Myxococcus guangdongensis: one gene and its partner. The protein of the gene in region 1 interacts with the protein of each later gene in a pairwise test. Links are inferred from orthologs where the notes say so. Each region holds a gene or a part of one and is shown on either strand. Other genes may lie near its edges.

Evidence for each region.
Region 2: the proteins of LXT21_RS07065 (region 1) and priA interact in binary tests that used the Escherichia coli proteins (3 or more experiments, as listed by UniProt). The link is inferred for Myxococcus guangdongensis from one-to-one orthologs.

What each region holds. Positions count from the first base shown.
Region 1 is NZ_JAJVKW010000002.1:538,391-548,996, forward strand. Bases 1-2,805 are described here. They hold LXT21_RS07065 (single-stranded DNA-binding protein), read right to left. Parts: upstream 1,753-2,805; coding sequence 1,249-1,752; downstream 1-1,248. Other genes in these bases: hslO (Hsp33 family molecular chaperone HslO), read right to left, coding at 1-152; LXT21_RS07060 (succinate dehydrogenase), read left to right, coding at 418-1,095; dacB (D-alanyl-D-alanine carboxypeptidase/D-alanyl-D-alanine endopeptidase), read right to left, coding at 2,296-2,805. Outside these bases: more of dacB, read right to left, coding at 2,806-4,566; dtd (D-aminoacyl-tRNA deacylase), read left to right, coding at 4,782-5,249; LXT21_RS07080 (hypothetical protein), read right to left, coding at 5,246-6,091; LXT21_RS07085 (PTS sugar transporter subunit IIA), read right to left, coding at 6,114-6,575; LXT21_RS07090 (hypothetical protein), read left to right, coding at 6,809-7,426; hpf (ribosome hibernation-promoting factor, HPF/YfiA family), read right to left, coding at 7,728-8,381; LXT21_RS07105 (hypothetical protein), read right to left, coding at 9,604-10,383; LXT21_RS07110 (GNAT family N-acetyltransferase), read right to left, coding at 10,478-10,606. UniProt on the Escherichia coli protein: Plays an important role in DNA replication, recombination and repair. Binds to ssDNA and to an array of partner proteins to recruit them to their sites of action during DNA metabolism. Acts as a sliding platform that migrates on DNA via reptation.
Region 2 is NZ_JAJVKW010000002.1:85,382-96,195, reverse strand. The notes cover bases 4,145-7,157. They hold priA (replication restart helicase PriA), read left to right. Parts: upstream 4,145-4,460; coding sequence 4,461-6,854; downstream 6,855-7,157. Other genes in these bases: LXT21_RS05280 (hypothetical protein), read left to right, coding at 6,870-7,157; LXT21_RS05290 (sensor histidine kinase), read left to right, coding at 4,145-4,290. Outside these bases: LXT21_RS05300 (glutathione S-transferase family protein), read left to right, coding at 1-65; LXT21_RS05295 (GNAT family N-acetyltransferase), read right to left, coding at 242-913; more of LXT21_RS05290, read left to right, coding at 1,264-4,144; more of LXT21_RS05280, read left to right, coding at 7,158-10,814.

The DNA of each region.
Region 1 (10,606 bases):
GCGGCGGCGGTGAGGGACTGGGACAGCAGCGCCGCGGCGGCCGGGGCGGTGTGGTGGGTGGCCCGGGCCTGACGGGACAGCTGCGTGGTGAGGGCCAGCACCACGCGGACATCGGACTTCTTCAGCAATCCACTGACGAGCTCATCGGACATGACAGGGCGAGTAGCGTGCCCGAGCCCGGCGTGCCCGCCAACGTCAGAAGGCGGACGCCCCGTCGCATGCCGGCCCGGCAGCAGGCCCGCCCGGGGTGACGCATAAGTCCAGGCTTATGCCTCCATGCGCGAAGGCTGGGATGCGCAGGTGCGGAAGAAATCCAGCGTCGTGGCCGGAACGGCTATAAACCGCCGACCGACAGTCAGTCACCTGACCTTGAGCTGGGGCGCGGCCACCTGCCCGCGCGCCATCGCTGGAGAACCGATGAGCACCCAGGCCGCCACCGCCGACGCCGTTGCAACGAAGACTCCGCTCCTCAAGTCCCGCCTGGGCTCGTTCCTCGCGGTGGTGCCCCTGAGCTTCTGGGTCGTCAACCACCTGTGGAACAACCTGGCCGCCTTCAGTGGCGGCGCGGCGTGGCAGAGCGCCGTCACCACGTACTCCAACCCGTACGCCCAGGGCCTCACCTTCATCATCGTGCTGCTGCCGCTCCTGTTCCACACGGGGTGGGGCCTGGTGCGGCTCTTCAGCTTCCGGCCCAACAACAACCGGTACAACAACTACGGCAACTTCAAGTACCTGCTCCAGCGCGTCAGCGCCCTGGGCGTGCTCGCCTTCCTGGGCGCCCACATCTGGCTGGCGTTCCTGCGCCCGCGCCTGACGCTGGGTCACCCGGAGCTGTTCGAGGACATCGCCCGGGAGATGCACTTCCACGGCCCCACGCTCGTCGTCTACCTGCTGGGCACGCTGGGCACCGCGTACCACCTGGCCAACGGCCTGCAGGGCTTCGCCATGGGCTGGGGTCTGCTCGGCTCCGAGCGCGCCATGCGCCGCTTCGAGCCGGTCTCCATCATCATCTTCCTGCTGCTGACGGCGATGAGCTGGAGCGCCATCTACGCGCTGTACCAGGCGGGCGCGGCCTTCGGGCCCGCGGGCCACTAGGCCCCTTGCGTCACCGGGCACTCCGCGAGGGGTGCCCGTCGCTCGAAGCGCCCACCTTCTGAAAAGCACACCGGCCGCCCCCGAGTCCTTCCGGGGAGCGGCCGGTTCGCTTCTGGGGTGTCCGACCGGAGCGGCCGGAGGCCAGAGACGGGCTCAGAACGGGATGTCGTCCTCGTTGTTGCCGCCGCTGCTGCCACCGCCCATGCCGTCATCCATCGGAGGCGGCTGGCCGTAGTCGTTGTTGTCGCCGCCGCGCGGCTGCGAGCCGAAGTTCCGGCGCCCGCCACCACCACCGCCGCCACTGCCCATGTTGTCCCCGGCGTCACGGCCGCCCAGGAACGTCACCGCGTTGGCCACGACCTCGGTCGTGTAGTTCTTGCGGTTCTCCTTGTCGGTCCACTCACGCGTCTGGAGGCGGCCCTCGACGTAGCACTGCCGCCCCTTCTTCAGGTACTCGCCGCAGAGCTCCGCGAGCTTTCCCCAGACGACGATGCGGTGCCACTCGGTCCGCTCCTGCTTCTGGCCGTTCTTGTCGGTCCAGCTCTCGCTGGTCGCGATGCGGAAGTTCGCGACCGCCTGACCGCCCGGGGTGAACCGCACTTCGGGGTCCGCACCCAGGTTGCCGATGAGGATGACCTTGTTCACGCCTCCTGCCATGACTGCTCCCTCTTCCTTTTCGTCGAGTTCCCCCCCACCACGGGGGGGAAATAGGCCCGCCGGGCGTCAGCCCTGGCAGGTTGCCTTCCACGTATAGCAGTGCGCCCTGACATTTCCAGAAGGCGGACCGCGGCACGGGGTCCGCCCGGGCGACAGCGCACCAGACGAGCAGGCAGGACCTGACGGGTACGGGACGGGCCCACCTGGGCGTGAACCCGAGGGCTCAGCGCACGGGACGGCACTCGAGGCGAACCAGGACGGAGGTGCGTCCCCGAGCGTCGCGCGGCGGAGCCAGCCCTGAAGCACGGCCGGGGCCCCCGCACAGCGCTGTAGCTCGGCGATGCGAGGCGCGGGGCCCAAGGCCCGACAGCACGTGAAGCCCACACGTCCGGGGGCTTCGAGGCACGGGATGGGCGGTACGAAATCACCGCCCGGGTGCGGCTCGGCGATGCGAGCCCCAGCCAACACCCGGAGGCCACGCGCCCAGGCACCTTCCGGTCCGACGAGACGCGGAAGATGGGCGCGCGCGTGGCGCGACGCTCGCTACCCGCCCGGATGCGTCTCGGCGGTGCGGGCCTCGGGGGCGCTGCCCTGGGGCTTGGAGGACGCCGGAGGCGGCGTTCCCGCCGGAGCCACCACCTGCACCGGCGCGCCTTCCACCGGGCGGGCCTTGGCCTCCGCCACCTTCTGCGACAGCGCCGAGTCCAGGCCCTTGGCGAAGGTCGCCACCTGGGGATCCGCCGCGCCCACCAGCTTGCGCAGCGACTTCCAGAACGGATGGTCCGCCTGCCCCGTCTGCACCAGCGCCCGGGCCAGCAACGTCGTGGACGCCTCGCGGTCCGAGGCCGACGCCGCGCGCAGCGCCACCACCAGCTCCTCCGGCGCCGTGCGAGCCACCTCGCCCAGGGCCACGGACATCTCGCCCTGCGCCGTGGCATCCACACCCGTGGCGCCCGCGAGCTCCAGCACCCGCGCCAGCGCCTCTGTGTTCCCGCCCGCCGCCAGCTCCACCATGCTCGTGACGCCCGGCACCTCCACCGCCAGCACCCGCGCCACCTCCCTCAGCCGGCCGTACACGTCGCTGCCCGCCGAGTAGCTGTCGAGCAGCGTGCGCGCGCCCAGGTAGTCGTGCGGGTTGGACTGGTACAGGCCCTCCGCCAGCACCGCGCGCACCGCCGGGTCCCGCTCACTGCGCCACGCCGTGCGCAGGAAGCCCAGGTTGCGTGGATCTCTCTGACGGCCCAGCTCCAGGTACGTCTTCACGCGCGAGGCCACATCTCCAATCGCGCCCGCCGCCTTGCCACCGTCCGCCAGCGACGCCACCGCGCTCGAGGGCCCCAGGCTGGAGCCCGTGGCCGCCACCGCCGCGCCCAGCGCGTCCAGCCCCGCGACGATGGGACCCGCGCGGCCCGCGAAGTCGTTCACCATCATCGAGAACGAGAAGCGCTCACCGCCCGCGCTCGTCACGTAGCCGCTCAGCGCGGACACACCCTCGAGCGTGCCCGTCTTCGCGCGCAGCCGGCCCACCGCGTCGCTGCCCTCGAAGCGGTACTTGAGCGTGCCGTCCTTGCCCGCGATGGGCACCGAGGACAGGTACTCCGGCGCGAACGGGAAGCGCTCGTACATGTAACGCAGGAGCTTGTTGAGCTGCGTGGCCGAGAAGCGGTTCGCGTCGTTCAACCCGCTGCCGTTCTTCATCACGTACGTGCCGCGCTGGATGCCCACGTCGCGCTCCAGGAACTGCTCCACCACCTCCACGCCCTTGGTGAAGGTGCCCGGCTGGCCACGCCCCTCGGCGCCCATCGTCTTGAGCAGCTGCTCCGCGACGAAGTTGCTGGAGAGCTTGTTGAGCCGCTTGAGCAGCACGTCGAACGTGTCCGACTGCGCCACGTACACCGCCCGAGCGCGCGACGGCGTCTGCCCCGCCCGCACCTTGCCCTTCACCTTCATGCCGCGCGTGTTGAGCAGCTGCTTGAGCGTCTGCCCGAAGTACATGGGCGGGTTGTCGATCTTCTTCCAGACGCTCACCGCGCCGCCGCGCTCGGGCGGCACCTGCCCGCGCACGACAATCTTCTGCTGCGGGCCCACCGGGTCCGACGTCACCGACACCCGCCGCGCCCGCCGCGCTCCCGTGGAGAGCTGGTTGTCGACGATGAAGTAGTCGCTGGGCGGCTCCATCTCCACCACGCCCTTGGCGCCCGCGCTCGCGCCGGGCCGCAGGTAGATGGCCGCCGCGTTCCAGTTGAGGCTCAGCGCGCCCGTGGGCGCCATGTACGCCCGGTCCGAGTCCTCCTGGTCATACCCGGGCGGCGTGCGCTCGGCGTCGAACCACGAGTCGTCCACGACGATTTCGCCCACCTCGCGCACGCCCGCGTGCCACAGCTCCGACACCATGCCCCACAGCCGCTCGGTGGTGACGGACGGGTCGCCCTTGCCGCGCACGTAGAGCGTCTTCACCTTGCCGTCCGCGCCCAGTTCCGGGTCCACGAGGAACTCCGTCTCGTAGCGGAACTCCGGCCCGAGCGTCGCCAGCGCCGCCGCGGACGTCACCAGCTTCACGTTGGACGCGGGGTTGAGCAGCTCGTCCGCGTTGTGGGTGAACACCACCGCGCCGTCATCCAGGCTCTGCATGTGCACGCCCACCCGGCTCACCTTGAGCGGGGCGCGCTGCAACACCTCGAGCAGGGCCGCGCGCAGCGCCTCGCGGTCCGCGCGCTTCTCGGCGGAGGGCGGCGCCGCCAGGGCACCAGGGGGAAGCAGCAGGGAAACGATGGCCGTCGCGGCCAAGAGGTGTCTGGCTCGAAGAACCTGCACGCACGCTCCGGGGAAGTCGGCGGCCATTATGGTGAATCGCGTGAAACCACGGCAAGAGAGAGGGGGTGCGGGAGTCCACGGTTGGGCGCTCGCTCTCCCGCCAAGAACAAATTGGCCGCCCTGGCATGTGGACTTCTTTTCATAATCCAAGGGCGCAAGATGCCACGCGCCCCTGACAGTCGGCGGCGGACAATCGCCCCTGGGAGGAAAGTTCGATGCGTGCGGTGGTGCAGCGGGTGCTGGAAGCGTCGGTGACGGTGGACGGACAGAAGGTGAGTGACATCGGCCCGGGGCTGCTCGTGCTGCTGGGCGTGGGCAAGGGCGACACCGAGGCGGACGTGGCGTGGATGGTGGAGAAGCTCGCCACGCTGCGCATCTTCGAGGACACGGCCGGCAAGATGAACCTGTCGCTGGAGGACACCTCGCGGCAGCTCATCGTCGTCAGCCAGTTCACGCTCTACGGCGACGCGCGCAAGGGCCGGCGCCCCAGCTTCATCGACGCCATGGAGCCCACCGTGGCCAAGGCCCTGTACGAGAAGGCCTGCGAGGGGCTGCGCCTGCGCGGCCTGTCCGTGGGCACCGGCATCTTCGCCGCGGACATGAAGGTGGCGCTCGTCAATGACGGGCCCGTCACGCTCCTGTTGGAGAGCCCCGGGACCACCGCCGCCGCGCCCAAGCCCTAGATGCGAGAGGTGGTGCCCTTGGTGACGAGCGCGGCGAGGCCCTGCTTCGCCAGCGCCGCCTGACGGATGTGGCCGGTGAGCGCGCCCAGCTCTCGAATCCAGTTCGCCGCGCGCGGCCCCAGCCCGGAGAAGGCCACCGTCAGCGGCGGCGGCTGAGCTTGCTTGCCCAGCCAGTAGGCGAGCACCTCGTCACGCTCCGGCAACGACGGCAGCTTCATGCGCTCCTGCTCGCGCGTCAGCAGCCGCTCCAGCTTGCGCGGCAGGTTCACCTGCCAGTGCGCCACCGCGCGCGCCGGGCGCCAGGCCCAGTCCGCGAAGGCGAAGCGCTCATGGGGGAAGTACTCCCCCCGGCCCTGGGTGACGAAGACGCGGTCCGGGGGGAACTCCGGGAAGGGGTCCCACTGCCCCGCCAGCAGCGAGGCCAGCCCCACGTCCGCCAGCGGACGCAGGCGGAAGCCGTCGCGCACCTCTCGGGACGTCCGGTTGTCCCAGTAGGGGTAGTGGCCCTCCTCCAGCATCAGCGACAGGTGCAGCGCCTCGTCCCAGGCGTCCGCGTACCCCGAGTGGCGGGCGTCCACCTCCCAGCCCATGGGGCCCGTCTTCCAGGGCTGGAACGCGAGCCGGTCCACCAGGTCCGCCCAGGGGTCCGCGTCCACCGAGCCCAGGCCACCGGGCACCGACGTCGCCAGCATGCGCTCGCACAGCATGCGCGACTGGCCGTCCCCCAGCTGCTCCATCAGTGACTCCAGGGCCCCGCTGGCGTCGCCCATGGCGCGAGTGAGGAACGGGAGCACCTGCTCATGGAAGAACGCGTCGTTGATGGGCCGCAGCACCACGTCCATGGTGTCCCCCCGGGCCCGGCGCTCAGGGCCGGGCGTCTTCCTGGATGATGAGCGCGTGGATGTCCGCGGCCGTGGGCGCCTCGAGGATGGCGGCCCGGAAGCGGGGGTTCTTGAAGAGCCGGGAGATGCGGGCCAGGGCCTTCAGGTGCACGCCGGCGCTGTTCTCCGGGGCCACCAGGGCGAAGAACAGGTGGGTGGGCTTGCCGTCGATGGCCTCGAAGTCCACGCCCGCGCGGGACACACCGAAGGCCGCCTGCAGCTGCGTCATGCCCGGCAGCTTGCCGTGGGGGATGGCCACCCCCTCGCCGATGCCGGTGCTGCCCAGCTTCTCGCGCTCTCGCAGCACCTCCACCAGCCGCTCCTCCAGGAGCGGGGGGTGGGCCTGGGCCAACGTGGCGCTCAGCTCGCGCAACACCTCCTGCTTCGTCCGCGACTGCATGTCCGCGATGACGGCTTGGGGGCTGAGGAACTCGGCGATTCTCACTGACGCTCCCGCGCTGGCGCTCCTGAGATGGCGGCAATTACTCCTCACCCTCGATTCGCGCAAGGGTCGCCTGTCGTCCCGGCGCCACACCCGCTCACTGCGCGTCAAGGACCGGGACCCTGGGCCGCCCCCATGTCTCCCCGCCCTCCCGTCCCCAGGGGACGATATGCCCATCCCCAGCGTCCGTTTCCGCCAGTGAACCACGACAGCAAAAGAAAAGGGGAGCGACCGCCATGAAGCGAACGCTGTGCTCGAGCCTTGTCCTCTCGCTGCTGGCCACCGGCTGCGCCACCACCGGTGTCCAGGGCCTGGCGTTGGGAGACGCCGCCGAGGAGTCCCTGCTCCTGCAGGGAGACGCCATCACCGGCCCCACCTCCACGCTGAGCATCTCCGGCAACAGCCTGCGCGGCCGCTACCGCCTGCACCCGGTGGCGCTCCAGTGGGACTACCAGCTGCTCACGGGCTCGGTGGCCCAGCAGGGCGCGCGGCTGGAGCTGGCCGAGGGAGACGACACCCGCGTCTGGGGCACCTTCGGTGGCCAGCTGGTGGACCTCACCGAGGACGGCACGTGGCTGCACGGCCGGGTGGGCCCCTGCGCCTATCTGCTGAAGCGGGAGGCGGAGACGCTCTCGGGCGTGCGCGAGTGCGGGGGAGCGCGCGAGTCGGACATCGTCGTGGCCTTCCCCTCGGCCATCCACTCGCGCCCGCTGGGTGAGCGGGCCGCGCTGATGACGCTGGCGCTCGTCAACGTCCGGGCCCCCGTCGTCACCACGCCCGTGGCGGTCTCCACCGGTGTGCTCACCGACCTGCGCAACGCGCAGGGGAGCTCCAGTTGCAAGAAGGGCTACTGACGGCCCCTCCCAGCCAGGGCCGAGGCGCGCTCCATCTCCCGGGGGAGAGGTGGGGCGCGTCGTTTTTTCCGGGCGTCCCGCGATATGCGCGTCAAAGCCCGGGCGTTCTTCGCGGCGGATGCACCCACCACCCTCCTCGGGTGGTGGGGGGGACACTCCAAGGCAGTGGCCGACCGCGAGCCTTGGAAGAAGCATCCATGAAGGGGCGGCAACGCTCCCGTCACCATCAGGATGGGAGCGTCCGCGCTCCGACTCCTCGAGAGGGGTGGCGGAGCGCGGGTTCTTCCTTCAGGCCCTCACGTCAGGTGCCGGCGGCGGCGGCCAGCGCGGGCGGTTCGTGGGGCTCGATGAGGCCGTACTGGCCATCCTTGCGCCGGTAGACGATGCCCAGCGCGTCCGACTCCACGTTGTGGAACACGTAGAAGTCGTTGTTCATCAGGTTCATCTGCATCACCGCCTCGTCCACCGACAGCGGCTTGACGGTGAGCTGGGTGGAGCTCACCACGCGCGTCGCGACGGCCACGGGCGTCGCGGGCGGGGCGACGGTGAGCTTGGGCGAGGGCGTTTCCACCGCCAGCTCCTCCACATCCGGAACCTCGAAGACGGCGTGCCGCACCCTCATCTGGTTCAACAGGTCCTGTCGGTGGTGGACGCGCTCCTTGCCGTGATGGTTCTTGAGCTTGTCGCGGTAGCGACGCAACTGGCGTTCGATCTTGTCCATCGCCAGGTCGATGGACGCGTACATGTCCTCGCTCTTCTCCCGCCCGCGCAGCACCCAGGCGCCGGAGTGGACGGTGATGTCAGCGTGATGGATGCGACCGGCTTCCAACGACAAAACGACGTGTGCCTCTCCTGCTCTGTCCAACAGCTTGTTCACCCGCTCGACCTTCTCGCGTGCGTACTCCTTGAGGGAATCCGACGCCCCGAACTGACGGAAGGTGATGTTGAACTGCATGCGTGGCTGCCTCCTAGGGTGAGGGGAGCTGCGTGACAGATCAGAAACGTTCTGACCTCGGGAAAGCAACCCATCCCCCCGGGTTGACTCTTCCCGAGCGCACCTGCCGTCCGGGGCCTGACAACACGCCGTTGCTGGTGCTCGGACCTGCGGGGCATCAGACTCTTCAACCCCTCGGAATCAGGCGATGCGCCGCGGCACGGACAGCAGCGCACCGGGTAGCTCGCGACACGGGCTCAGGCGAGCAGCCTTCCTCCCGTGACACCCAATCTCTCCGCGTTCACGAAGCGTGATTCATCCGAGGCGAGGAACACGTAGGACGGCGCCAGCTCCGCCGGCTGCGCGGGGCGGCCCATGGGCGAGTCCTCGCCGAACGTCGACACCTGCTTGCCGTCGAAGGACTGGGGCGTCAGCGGCGTCCACACAGGGCCGGGCGCCACGGCGTTGACCCGAATGCCGCGCTCGATGAGGTGCTGCGCCAGGCCCTGGGTGCAGGTGACGATGGCGCCCTTCGTGGTGGCGTAGTCGAGCGCGGCGGCGTGGGCTGATACGCCTGGAGGGAGGCCGTGTTGATGATGGTGCCGCCGGCCTTCATGTGTGGCAGCGCGCAGCGCACCAGGTGGAACATCGCGAGGATGTTGACGCGGAACGTGCGCTCCAGCCGCTCGGGGTCCAGCTCCTCGAACGTCTCAAGGCCGCGTTGTTGACGAGCGCGTCGATGCGACCGAAGCGCCGCACCATCTGCTCCACCAGCTCGCGGCACGTCGCCTCCACCGCCAGGTCCCCGGGCGACAGCAGCGCCGAGCGCCCCGCGTCCTCCACCACGTGCTGCACCTGACGGGCGTCGTCCCCCTCGCTGAGGAAGGAGACGGCCACGTCCGCGCCCTCGCGCGCGAAGGCCAGGCACACCGCGCGGCCGATGCCGCTGTCGCCGCCGGTGACGAGCGCCACCCGGTCCTTCAGCCGCCCCAGTCCCTTGCTTGTAGGACTGCTCGCCATGGTCCGGCTCCGGCGACATCCGCCCCTCCTTGCCCGGATGAAGCTGCGTCTGCTCGGGGAAGGGAGGCTTGGGGCCCGCCTCACGCGGGTCGGGGTTCTTCTGGGCCCTGGCTGCGCTCCGTTCAGGGGAAAGAGGGTCCCTGCACGGTGGCGTCCGAGCCTGGCCGCGACAACCGGGCGAAGCGGGCTCACGCGCCCGCCCCGGAAGGATGCGAGCGGAAGGCTACTGCACCGCGACGACCTGCTCCTTGGAGTGGAAGTAGGTGCCCGAACAGCTCACCACGCCCGAGCACTCCAGCACCTCGCCGCGGACCTGGCCTCTCACGGTGAGCAGGTACGTGGCGGCGCCCAGGTTGGGCGGCACGGTGAAGGTGACGCGGCCGCCGTCGCGCGTGGTGGTGAGCGTCGCGGTGACGGCGCCGCCCTCGGCCAGGAGCGTGGCGCCAGCGGACTCGAGCGACTCGCTCGACGGCATCCACTGGTACGAATAGGTCTGGCCCCGGAGCAGCCGCTGCACCTCTGACAGGCCATCGAAGGAGCGCTTGGCCTGGGCCTCCTTCATCACGAGGGTGATGGTGGTGCCGGAGCCGTCCTGGAAGACGACGCGCGCGTTGGTGGGCGACAGCGCGGCCCACGCATCCGGGTCGTAGTCGAGGAAGGCGCGCGTGGGCAGGCACACGTCACGGCCCGCGGTGTCATCCACCCCGCCCCGCTCCACCTGCATCGGCTCGCCGTTGAACGTCGCCGTGACACCCTCGGTCAACCGCGTGCAGACGTCGCCGCCCGCCTGCGAGAAGGTGACGGTGACGCGGTGCGAGCCCGCGGCCTGCTCGAGTTCGAACAGGTCCACGTCCGCGTGCGTGTACAGGAGCGTGCGGCCGGACAGCCCCGCCAGGTCCACGTCCTGCTCCTTCAGCGAGGAGCCACAGCCTGCCGCGAGGAGCCCGAGCGCGGCCAGGACACCCGACACCACGCCACCACGGAAACGAGAGGAAGAGTGCATACGGGCCGCACCTATACCGCCCGCGCCCGCCCGACGGGAGCACAACGGCACGGGGGCGTTGCCTTTCCCACCCCGCCCATGGCCCGCCTGCTCGCTAGGCCTCCTTCTGGAGCATCCCCGAGAGCCGCGCCTTCACCTCCGGCCACTCGGTGTCGATGACGGAGTAGTAGGCGCTGTCGCGCACCACCCCACCCCGCACCAGGACGTGGTTGCGGAGGATGCC
Region 2 (10,814 bases), 450 kb from region 1 along the record:
ACGTGGCCGCGTGGTGGGAGCGCATCAGCGGTCGTCCCGCGTGGCGCAAGGTGACCGGAGCGTAGCGAGCGGCGTCGGGGCGCGTGCTCGCACGTGAGCATGGCCCCATGTGCCTCGCGCGGCGAAGCCCCTGGTGGTGGTCCGCGGGCCGCCACCTCGCACGGGCGAGGTCCTCCCTCGAACTGCTTCGAGCCCCGGGAGGTGCGGCACCTGTCGGCGGACGGCGCGCGGGCTCGGCCTGCTACGCGCCCGAGGTGCGCCGGGCGACCTCGGTGTCATTTCGGGGCGCCTCGTCCGCGGGCGCGGGGCGCCACATGAACCACTGTGGCGGGCCACCGTCGAAGCAGGGCTCGGTGCGCTGAAGGTCGAAGCCGAAGCCCTGGTACCAGTCGCGGTTGGAGGCCTTGGCCGTCTCGAGGAAGCACGGAGCGCGAGTCTCCTCCGCCAGCGCCAACCCCGCGCGCATCAACCGCGCGCCCACGCCCTTGCCCTGGTGCGCCGGGTCCACGGCGATGGTGGCCAGGTACCAGTGGGGCGGCGTGTGCGGGTGGTAGCGCTCCAGCCTCGCCAGCGCCTGGAGCGCCATCCGCGCCCGTCGCGGGAAGTACCGCAGCCCGGCCCAGACCGTGGGCAGGAAGACGGCCTGCCGCCCGAGTGACTGCGGGAAGCTGCCCGGCCGCAACCACGCCGCCACGCCCGTGAGCTGTCCGTCCTCGACCGTGGCATGCACCACGCCGTGCGCGAGACAGTCCTCCACGGTGGCCCGATAGAACTCGGCGGACACGCGGGCCCGGCGCTCCGAGGGTCCGGGGAAGAGCTCCGCGAGGAACGGGTAGTCATCGAAGGCGCGCGCGCACATCGGGCCCACCTGTCCCAACAGCTCCGGCCTCAGGCTCTCGATGCTCACGCTCATGCGCGAGGGACTGTATCCCGGGCCCACCCTGCTCGAGTCCATCATCCCGCTCACGCCGCGCGGGCGCCTGCTCTCGACCGACGTGTCTCGGGGGCACGTCGTCCTGGGCGCGACCCTCGCCACCCAGGGGCCCGGCCGTGCTCCGGCTGACACGCTCGCCCTCGTGCCAGCCAGGTCGCGGGCAGGCCGACCGGCTTCACGCCGGAGACCTCGCCTTACGTGTGCCCTGGCCGGGGCGAAGAGTCGTTCTATGGTGGACCCTGATGGGTGTTCGACCACGGTGTGACGGGGGCCAGGCCACCCCCGGGCCGGTGCGATGCGGTGAGCGAAGCGGACGACTCCGTGGGCTCGTGCTCGCGCTCGTCCTGACGTCGTCATCAGCGTGGGCCCAGTCGCCTCGCAACGCCACGCTCCGGGACTTCCATCACACGGCGTGGACCCAGAAGGACGGCGCGCCCGCCGGAGTCTGGGCCATGGCGCAGACTCGCGATGGCTGGTTGTGGTTGGGGACGGCGTCGGGGCTGTATCGCTTCGACGGCGTCCACTTCGAGCGCCGCGACCTGCTGCCCCCCGAGAGCATCGCGTCGCGCTCGGTGGGCGTGCTCCAGGCCATGCGCAACGGAGACCTCTGGGTCGCCTACTCCTTCGGCGGCGCGAGTGTCCTCAGGGCCAGCGGTGAGGTGCGCCACTTCGACCCGGGCGGGCTGCCCGAGGGCAAGCCGGTGGAGTCCTTCGACGAGGATGGTGACGGGCGTCCCTGGGCCCTCACGCCCCTGGGGCTCCATGTCTTCGAGGGAGGCGTCTGGTCGCACGTGGACGTTGGCTGGGGACTGCCCGAGGACGAATGGGCCGACAGCCTCCAGGACGTCAGTGGCGCGTTGTGGCTGGTGGGCTCGAGCGGTGTGTATGTGCTGCGCCCGAACGCCCAGCGCTTCGAGCGCGTGGAGACCGACGGCCCTCCCGTGCTGGCCTTGTTCCTGGGCCACGATGGGACCCTCCTGCGGTACGACGAGCAAGGCACCAGTCCCCTGCGAGGACCTGGGTTTCCGGAGCCCTTGGCCCACGTCCCCGCCGATGCGTGGAGCAGCCACGCGTTGATCTCCGTCTTCGACAGGGATGGCTCCGGCTGGCTCGTCGGGTGCCCACAAGGCGGTATCTGTCGGCGCACGAAGCCCTTCGAGGAGGGGCGCTTCCTGCGGCGCACCGAGGCGACCGACGTCTTCGGCGCTCGCGAGGGGCTGTCGTCGGACGCGGCCATGACGCTGTTCCTGGACCGCGAGGGCAACATCTGGGTCGGCACCCAGCTCGGGTTGGACCGCTTCCGGCGCAATGACGTCGCCACCCTGCGCTTCCCCAAGACGACGAGCTACTTCGCGCTCGTGGCGGACCGTCGGGGCCGGCTGTGGTCGGGGTCCGCGATGCGCGTGGGCACCTCCGACGTCTGGTGGCGGTTGGACGCGTCCCCCCTCCTCGTTCCGGGCATCCAGGGCGAGATGACCGCCACCTTCCTGGACTCGGATGGACGACTCCTGCTGGGCGGCTCGTCGGGCTTCTGGCGCTTCGACCCGGAGGACAGCCGAGTGGAGACGCTCTCGCGTCCCGAGCAGGAGCAGGGGCAGCGCATCCAGGCCATCGTGCGCGACGCGGAGGGCCGGCTGTGGGTGTCCTTCCGCGCCTCGACGGTGTACCGCCTGGATGGGGACACCTGGACGCCGAAGGGAGGCCTCGCCGCGCTGCCGGACCTGCCGCCCGCGCGCGCGGTGCTGGATGGTGAGGGGCACCTGTGGTTCGGATACAACAACAACCAGGTGGTATTCCTTGAGGGAGCGCACGTGCGCTCCTTCACCGAGCAGCAGGGCCTGCGCACCGGCACCGTGACAGCCATCCTCCCCGGAGCGCCCACGCTGGTGGGCGGCGCGCTGGGGCTGGCCGCGTTCGACGGCGCGCGCTTCCAGATGCTGAAGGCGACGCACGCCGAAGTGCTGACGGGCATCACCGGCTTGTTGAAGACGGAGGACGGGGCGCTGTGGCTCAACGGCCAGGCGGGTGGGGCGCGCATCGCCGCGGAGGACCTTCGCCGCGGGCTGACGGAGCCGGGCTTCATGATGCCCATCGAGCGCTTCGACATGAACGACGGCATGCCCGGAGGCGCGCAGCAGATTCGTCCGCTGCCCACGCTGGTGCAGGGTGGAGACGGACGACTCTGGTTCGCCGCCGTCAATGGCCTGGGCTGGATGGACCCGAGCCGCATCGAGCGCAACGCCTTGCCTCCGCCGGTCATGATTCGCTCCGTGTCCTCCGGCGAGACGTCTTACGTGGGCACCACGCGACTGGAGCTCCCACCGCGCACGCGTGAGCTGCGCATCGCCTACACCGCGCTGAGCCTGGGGATGCCGGAGCGGGTCACCTTCCGCTACCGGCTCGAAGGCGTGGACGAAGGATGGAAGGACGCGGGCGCCCGCCGCGAGGCGACGTACACCAACCTGGGGCCGGGCCACTATCGCTTCCAGGTGATGGCGGCCAACGAGGACGGCGTCTGGAACGAGCGGGGCGCGTCGCTCGAGCTCGACATCGCGCCGACCTTCTTCCAGACGCGCGCGTTCGCCGTGCTGTGTGTCGTCGGAGCGGTGGGGCTCTTGTGGCTCCTGTACGCGCTGCGGATGTGGCGGGTGACGCAGCGCTTGCGATTGCGTCTGGAGGAGCGCCACGCAGAGCGCGAGCGAATCGCCCGGGAGCTGCACGACACGCTGTTGCAGGGCATCCAAGGGCTCGTGCTCAACGTGCACGTGGTGACGTCGAGCCTGCCGGTCGGGGATGCGCGGCTCGGGCTCGAGTCCGCGTTGGACCGCGCGGACTCCGTGCTGACGGAGGGCAGAGACCGGGTGAGCTCCCTGCGCGACACCTCCGCGAGCAAGGACGACCTGGCCGAGGCCTTCACGTCCCTGGCGCGAGAGCTCGACGAGCGGGAGGGACCTCGGCTGCGCATGGTGGTGCGAGGCGAGGCGCGCACGCTGGAGCCCCTCGTCGCGGATGAGCTCTATCGCATCGGCCGCGAGGCCATCGGCAACGCGTTCGTGCACTCTCGTGCGCGCGAGGTCGAGGTCAGCCTGCTGTTCGAGCACCCCGAGCTGCGGCTGTGCGTGCGTGACGATGGGCGAGGCATCGACGTGGCCACGCTGGAGCGGGGTGGCCGCGCCGGGCACTGGGGCTTGCGCGGCATGCGCGAGCGCGCCGAGAAGGTCGGTGGGCGGCTCGACATCATCAGCGGCGAGGGACGCGGGACCGAGGTCCATGTCGTGGTGCAGGCCCAGCGCGCCTATCTGCGTCGGCCGCTGGAGGGACTGCGGCGACTGGTGCCTCGGCTCGGTCGGCGCTGAAGTCTCCTGGCTGGAGTCGGACGGCTCGCACGCCCGGACGGGTGGTGGGCGGGCACGCGCTGACGCCGGACGGCCCACGTCCCTCGGGACGCCCATGTCAGACAGCCCTGGCACTGTGGACCCCGGTAGCAGGACGGACGGGGCAGGGGCGTTGGGTCGAAGGGAGCGCCATGGAACAGCGACCGTTGTGGGACGAGCCGACGGCGGACGATGCGGAGGAATCCTCCACCAGGGGTTCCATCCCGCTGCGCACCTTGGGTGCGAGACGTCGCCGGGAACTGTCCCAACCGGAACAGGCCGCTACAGTGGCGTTCGCAGTGAGCGAGCACCCTCCCGTCCTGGCCTCCGTCGCCGTGGCCCGCCCCGTCCGGGGTGAATTCACCTACTCCGTGCCGGAGGCCCTCCTGGGGAACCTGGCCCCGGGGCAGCGCGTGCTCGTGCCCTTCGGTCGAGGCACCGCGCTCGGCTTCTACCTGGGCCCCTCCACCGTGACGCTGGGCGAGAAGGTCCGGCTCAAGCCCATCCAGCGCGTGCTGGAGGACTCGCCGTCCTTGCCCAAGGACCTCATCGCGCTCTTGCGCTTCGCGGCCGAGCACTACCGCTACCCGCTGGGCGAGGTCATCCGCGGCGCGCTGCCTCCCGGGTTGTCCAAGCCCGTGGACGGCAAGGAGGCCCAGCCGGATGTGCAGCAGTTCGCGGTGGCGCTCGTCAACGAGGTGCCCGCGGCGCTCGCGCGCGCACATGCCCAGTCCGCCGCGCTCGCGTACCTCCTGGCCGTGGGCGGCAGCGCCCCGCTGGAGGAGGTGAGCCACGCCATTCCTGGCGCGCGCGCGCACCTCAAGAGCCTGGCCACCAAGGGCCTGGTGCGCATCGAGGAGAAGAAGCTGGAGGCGGGCGTGAAGGAGGGGCTGATTCAAGGCCGCCCGGACCGCCTCACGCCCGAGCAGGCCGTCGCCGGTGAGCAGCTGCGCCTGGCCCTGGACGCGGGCGCGTTCCAGCCCTTCCTCCTGCACGGCGTGACGGGCAGCGGCAAGACGGAGGTGTACCTGCGCGCGGCCGAGCACGCGCTGTCCCTGGGCAAGAGCAGCCTCATCCTCGTGCCGGAAATCGCGCTGACGCCGCAGCTGGTGGGCCGCTTCCGCAGCCGGTTCGGCGCGGAGGTGGCGGTGCTGCACTCGGCGCTGAAGGACCGCGAGCGGCTGTTCCACTGGCAGGCCCTGCGCCGGGGCGAGGTGAAGATCGCCGTGGGTGTGCGCTCGGCGGTGTTCGCCCCGGTGGAGAACCTGGGGCTCATCGTCGTGGACGAGGAGCACGACCCGTCCTTCAAGCAGGACGACAGCCTGCGCTACCAGGCGCGCGATTTGGCCGTCGTGCGAGGCAAGCAGGCCAGCGCGGTGGTGGTGCTGGGCTCGGCCACGCCGGCGCTGGAGACGTTGGAGAACGTCAAGCGCGGGCGCTATCGGCTGCTCGAGTTGAAGCGGCGGGTCGATGACCGGCCCATGCCCACCATCGAGCTGGTGGACCTGCGTCAGGAGCGCCCCCGCGAGGGCATCGTGACGGAGGAGGCGCCCATCCTGAGCCCGCCGCTGCTGCAGGCCATGGAGGAGACGCTCGCGAAGGGCCAGCAGGTCATCCTGTTCCTGAACCGCCGGGGCCACAGCACGGTGCTCTTGTGCGAGGTGTGCGGCCTGTCGCTCAAGTGCACCTCGTGCGACGTGTGCCTGACGCACCATCGCTCGCAGAACCGGGTGGTGTGCCACTACTGCGGGCTGACGATGCCCGTGCCCGAGCGGTGCCTGGAGTGCACGGGCCCCATCCTGAAGCTGGGCATCGGCACGGAGCGGGTGGAGGCGGAGGTCGCCGAGCGCATCCCGAACGCGCGGGTGGCGCGGTTGGACCGGGACTCGGCGACCAGCGCGGAGCGGCTGACGGAGCTTTTGGCCTCGTTCGCCCGCCGGGAGCTGGACGTGCTGGTGGGCACGCAGATGGTGGCCAAGGGGCACGACTTCCCGGGCGTGACGCTGGTGTGTGTCGTCATGGCGGACACCTCCCTGGCGATTCCCGATTTCCGAGCCGCCGAGCGGACCTTCCACCTGTTGACCCAGGTGGCGGGGCGGGCGGGGCGGGGCAAGGACCCGGGGCGGGTGCTGGTGCAGACCTACAACCCGGACGCGGAGCCGGTGAAGCGGGTGCTGGCGCACGACTTCGACGGGTTCGCCCAGCAGGAGTTGGAGTGGCGCAAGGCGTTGGCGTACCCGCCCTTCGCGCGCATGGCCTCGATTCGACTGGAGGGGGAGCACCCGGAGCAGGTGGCCAGCGTGGCCCGGCACCTGGGGAACCTCGTATCCCGGAACATGCCCCCGGCGTCGGCGGGGGTGCGGTTGTTGGGGCCGGCGGTGGCGCCCATCGCCAAAATCCGGGGGAAGACGCGCTGGCAGCTGCTCCTGAAGGGGCCGACACATGTGGCGCTCGCCCCGCTGCTCGCCAGGGTGGAGACGGCCCTGGCCGACGTTCCTTCGGCGGTGAAGGTCGTCCTCGACGTGGATCCGGGGGCCATGCTGTAGACTCGTTGCCCCCCCATGGGCGCACCGGTCCTCCTCGTCCACGACGACATCGCCACCATCGCCGCAGTGCGGCGTCTGCTCACCCGTGAGGGGCACGAGGTCATCCTCGCGACCTCCGCCGCGGATGCGCTCATCGCCTACGGGCATCACCTGCCGGCGCTCATCGTGCTGGCTCCGGGCGTGGAGAGCGGCCGGGGGCGGCTGGTGCTGGAGGAGTTGCTCCAGCATCCGGACGGCAAGGTGGCCCGGGTGCTGCTGTTGGGCGAGCCCATCGCGGGGTTCAGCGCGCCGGTGGCGCCGCTGCCGTTGGATGGGACGAGCTTCGTGGAGCTGGTGGACTCGCTCATCCGCGCGCCGTCGTCGGCGGACGCGTGGCATGTCCTGGAGAACCGGAGCCTGCCGGGCATGCCCGAGGCGACGGGGGCGGAGGACGCGGAGACGTGGCACGCCACGGCGCCTGGGTCCTCGGTGGGGGGGGATCCGACGCTGGCGAACGCGCTGTTCGGGGATTTGGCGCCGCTGCACCAGACGGACTGGGAGCTGGCGGCGATGACGCGCGAGGAGCGAAGCGAGCACGAGGAGCAGGCTCGGCGCGCGCCGCTCGACGTGCAGTCGACGTTGGAGAAGGTGCAGCAGGAGGAGGAGGCCGCGGTGCTGGCCTCGGCGCAGATCGCGTTGGCGGGAGGCGGCGAGGACTGGGGCGCGGCGGTCGCGGGGGACGGAGCGTTCGACGAGAGCGCGCTGCCCGCGGATGAGGTGTTCCGAGGAGAGGGTGAGTCCGCGGGCCCGGGAGGGCTCGATGCGGATGCACGCGCGTGGGAGGGCGAGGCTCCGGAGACGACGGACGGGGACGGCAACGCCGCATGGGCGGAGCAGGGAACGGAGGGCGGGCACGGCGGCGCTGCGTGGTCGGATGGTGGCGGCGAGCCGGGGGCGGGTCATGCCGCGGGGGCGGACGAGGGGCGCGAAGCGACGGACGACCCTTGGGCTGAGCAAGGCGGCGGCGCGACGGGTGAACACAGCGACGCCGCGTGGTCGGACGGTGGCAACGAGTCGGGTGTCGGCGCGGCGGGCGAGCACAGCAACGCCGCATGGTCGGACGGTGGCAACGAGTTGGGTGTCGACGCGGCAGGCGAGCACAGCAACGCCGCATGGTCGGACGGTGGCAACGAGCCGGGCGCCGACGGGGCAGGTGAACACCCCGAAGCTGCATGGTCGGAAGGCAGCAATGCCCCTGGCATTGGCGCGGCCGGTGAACACACCGAAGCTGCATGGTCAGAAGGCAGCACTGAGCCAGGCTCTGGTGCGACGGGCGAGCAGCACGACGCCACCTGGTCGGATGGCAGCAACGCGCCAGGCGTCGGTGCGACGGACGAGCAGCACGACTCCACCTGGTCGGACGGCAGCAATGCGCCGGGCATCGGCGCGTCGGGTGAGCAGCACGCCGCCACATGGTCGGACAGCGGTAACGAGCCGGGTACCGAAGCGACGGGCGAGCAGGGCCACGCCGCATGGTCGGACGGTGGCAACGAGGCGGGTGTCGACGCAGCGGGTGAGCACAGCAACGCCGCATGGTCGGACGGCAGCAACGAGCAGGTGCCGGGAAGTGAGCCCGGCAACGCCGCATGGTCCGAGCAGGAATCGGTCCCGGCAGCGAATCTGGAGTCCGCCCACGGTCCGCAGCAGTCCTGGTTCGACGACGCGGCGGAACAGGGCGCGCCTTCGGAAGCGGACGCCTACGGTGGCGATGCGTTGATGGGTGGTGCCCCGGAACACGGGACCGCACCGGGCCAGGAATCCGCGAGCACGAACGACGGCAATGATTGGACAGGCGTCGCCCCCGAGCACGGCGCGGCGTCGGACGCCTACGGCACCGATGCATGGGGGACACCACCGGCCGACCCGACCGCGCACGTGGCTCGTGTTGGCAGGGATACCAGCGTGTACGGCGCCGCACCCTGGACGGGAGCTACCACCGACGAGCGTGGTGACCTCCTGGGCGAAGACACTGACGACGCGTCCATCGGTGACGAGTGGACGAGCGAACCCACCGACCAAGGTGCGTTCGATGCCACGTCGCACCAGTCCGCGGATACCACCTTCACGGAAGCCACGACGCCCTCCGCTGACGCGCAAGTGGATGACGGGCAACACGCCTATGGCACGGATGCGACGTCCTCGGAGGAGGCTGACACGGCATACGGCGTGTCTCCGGGCTCCGACGCGACGTTGCCAGGAGCGGCGGGCGACACGTTCTCGGGAGGATTCGCGGACCCCGCACCGGACGCCGGGAACACGAGCGACGCCGCAGGTGGTCCCGCAACCGTGCTGTATGGCGTGAGCGTTCCAGACACGGGAGCCGTATCCACGGAGTGGTCCGCTGAGTCCTCGGGTGGTGACGAATCCCCGTTGCCGGTGGGCAAGCTCGCCTGGACGGAGGAGCCTCTCGCCACTACCGCCACTCCGCTCGCGGCCCAATCGCCGCAGCTCGGTGAAGAGGGCTTCTTCGACGTCGATGCTCCCGCGCCGCAAGGCGATGCGCTCTCGGCGGCCGAGGCGGAGCTGGCCGCGATGCGCGACGCCGAGCAACGTGTCCCCGAGCCAGTCGACGCGTCGGCCTGGACCGAATTGCCTCCCGACCCCGAGGTCGAGAACGCCGCGAAGGGCTTCACGACGTCGGATGAACCGACCCTGCCCGCGCACGTCGACGCTAGCGTGGAAGCGCCTTCAACCGAGTCCTCCCCCGACGAGCTGGGCGAAGAAGAGCGCTTGCCCGCCTCTCCCTGGGATGTGTTGGAGGCGGACCTCCAGGCCAAGACTCGAGCAGAGGACGAAGACTCCACGAGCACGGCCCCCGAGTCCTCCAGCCGTCAGGTGGGCGAGGACTGGTTTGACGCCGAGAACGACGAGAAGCAGTCGCCTCCAGATGCCACGGCAGCGAGCAACAGCGACCTCGTGGCCTCCGCGCCCGACGCCGGAGCGAGCACCCCGGAAGTCGCTGGGAGCGATGAGCACTCGGAGTCCCCCGGTGATGCACCGGAGTCAGGCGAGTCCACGAATCCGTCCTCCGTGCTGGGCGATGACGAGGATTGGACCAGTGCCAGGGCGGATGCCCCGGCATCCGGAGTACCGGCGGGTTGGGGTGCCGCGGGAGCCAGCGCCGACACCTCGATGGCGGACGTCGCCGCGGGCTGGGCAGACACGGTCGAGTCCTCTGACCCCACCGTGCCAGAAGCGGATTCGGACGCCCGAGCCGTGGAGTCACCCGATGCGTCCTCCGGTTGGTTCGACGCGGAGCCCGAGCTGCCGGCTTCGGCGCAGCCCTCCGCGAGCGAAGGATGGTTCGACGCCGACACGGAGTCACCGGATGCGACCGCGCGAGCTGCCCTGCTCGACGAGACCGCGCCGAGCGAACCTTCCGTCGGAGCGGAGCCGGAGCAGACCCCGGAAGCGGTGTCGATGGGCGCGGTGGACGACCCGACGATGCGCGCGCGCTGGGAGGAGTTCGAGCGCCAGTTGGAGGAGGCGCATGAGCGGGTCCACACGCTGAAGGCGGCGTTGGATGAGGAGAGCGCGCTTCGCCAGGAGACCGAGCGACAGGTCCAGGAGGCCCGCGAGCTGAGCGAGTCCCTGCGCACCATCCTGGACCGCGAAGCCGCGCTGCGCGTGGAGGCGGAGACCGCGCGAGACCGGCAGACGGAGCAGCTCCAGGCGCTCCAGGCGCGGCTCGAGGTCCTCGAGGAAGAGCACTCCCGCGACGCGACGCTGCTGGCGGAGGTGGACCAGCAGTTCCAGGAAGCCCGAGCAAGAGAAGACGAGAACGCGACGGCGCTCGCGAGGGAGGAGCGTGCGCGGCGGGAGCTCGAGGCCGAGCTGGAGATGGCTCGCCAGCGAGAGTCCGAGCAGGGCGTACGCAGCGGCTCGGAGGCCGAGGCCCTGCGCACGGAGCTCGCGAAGCTC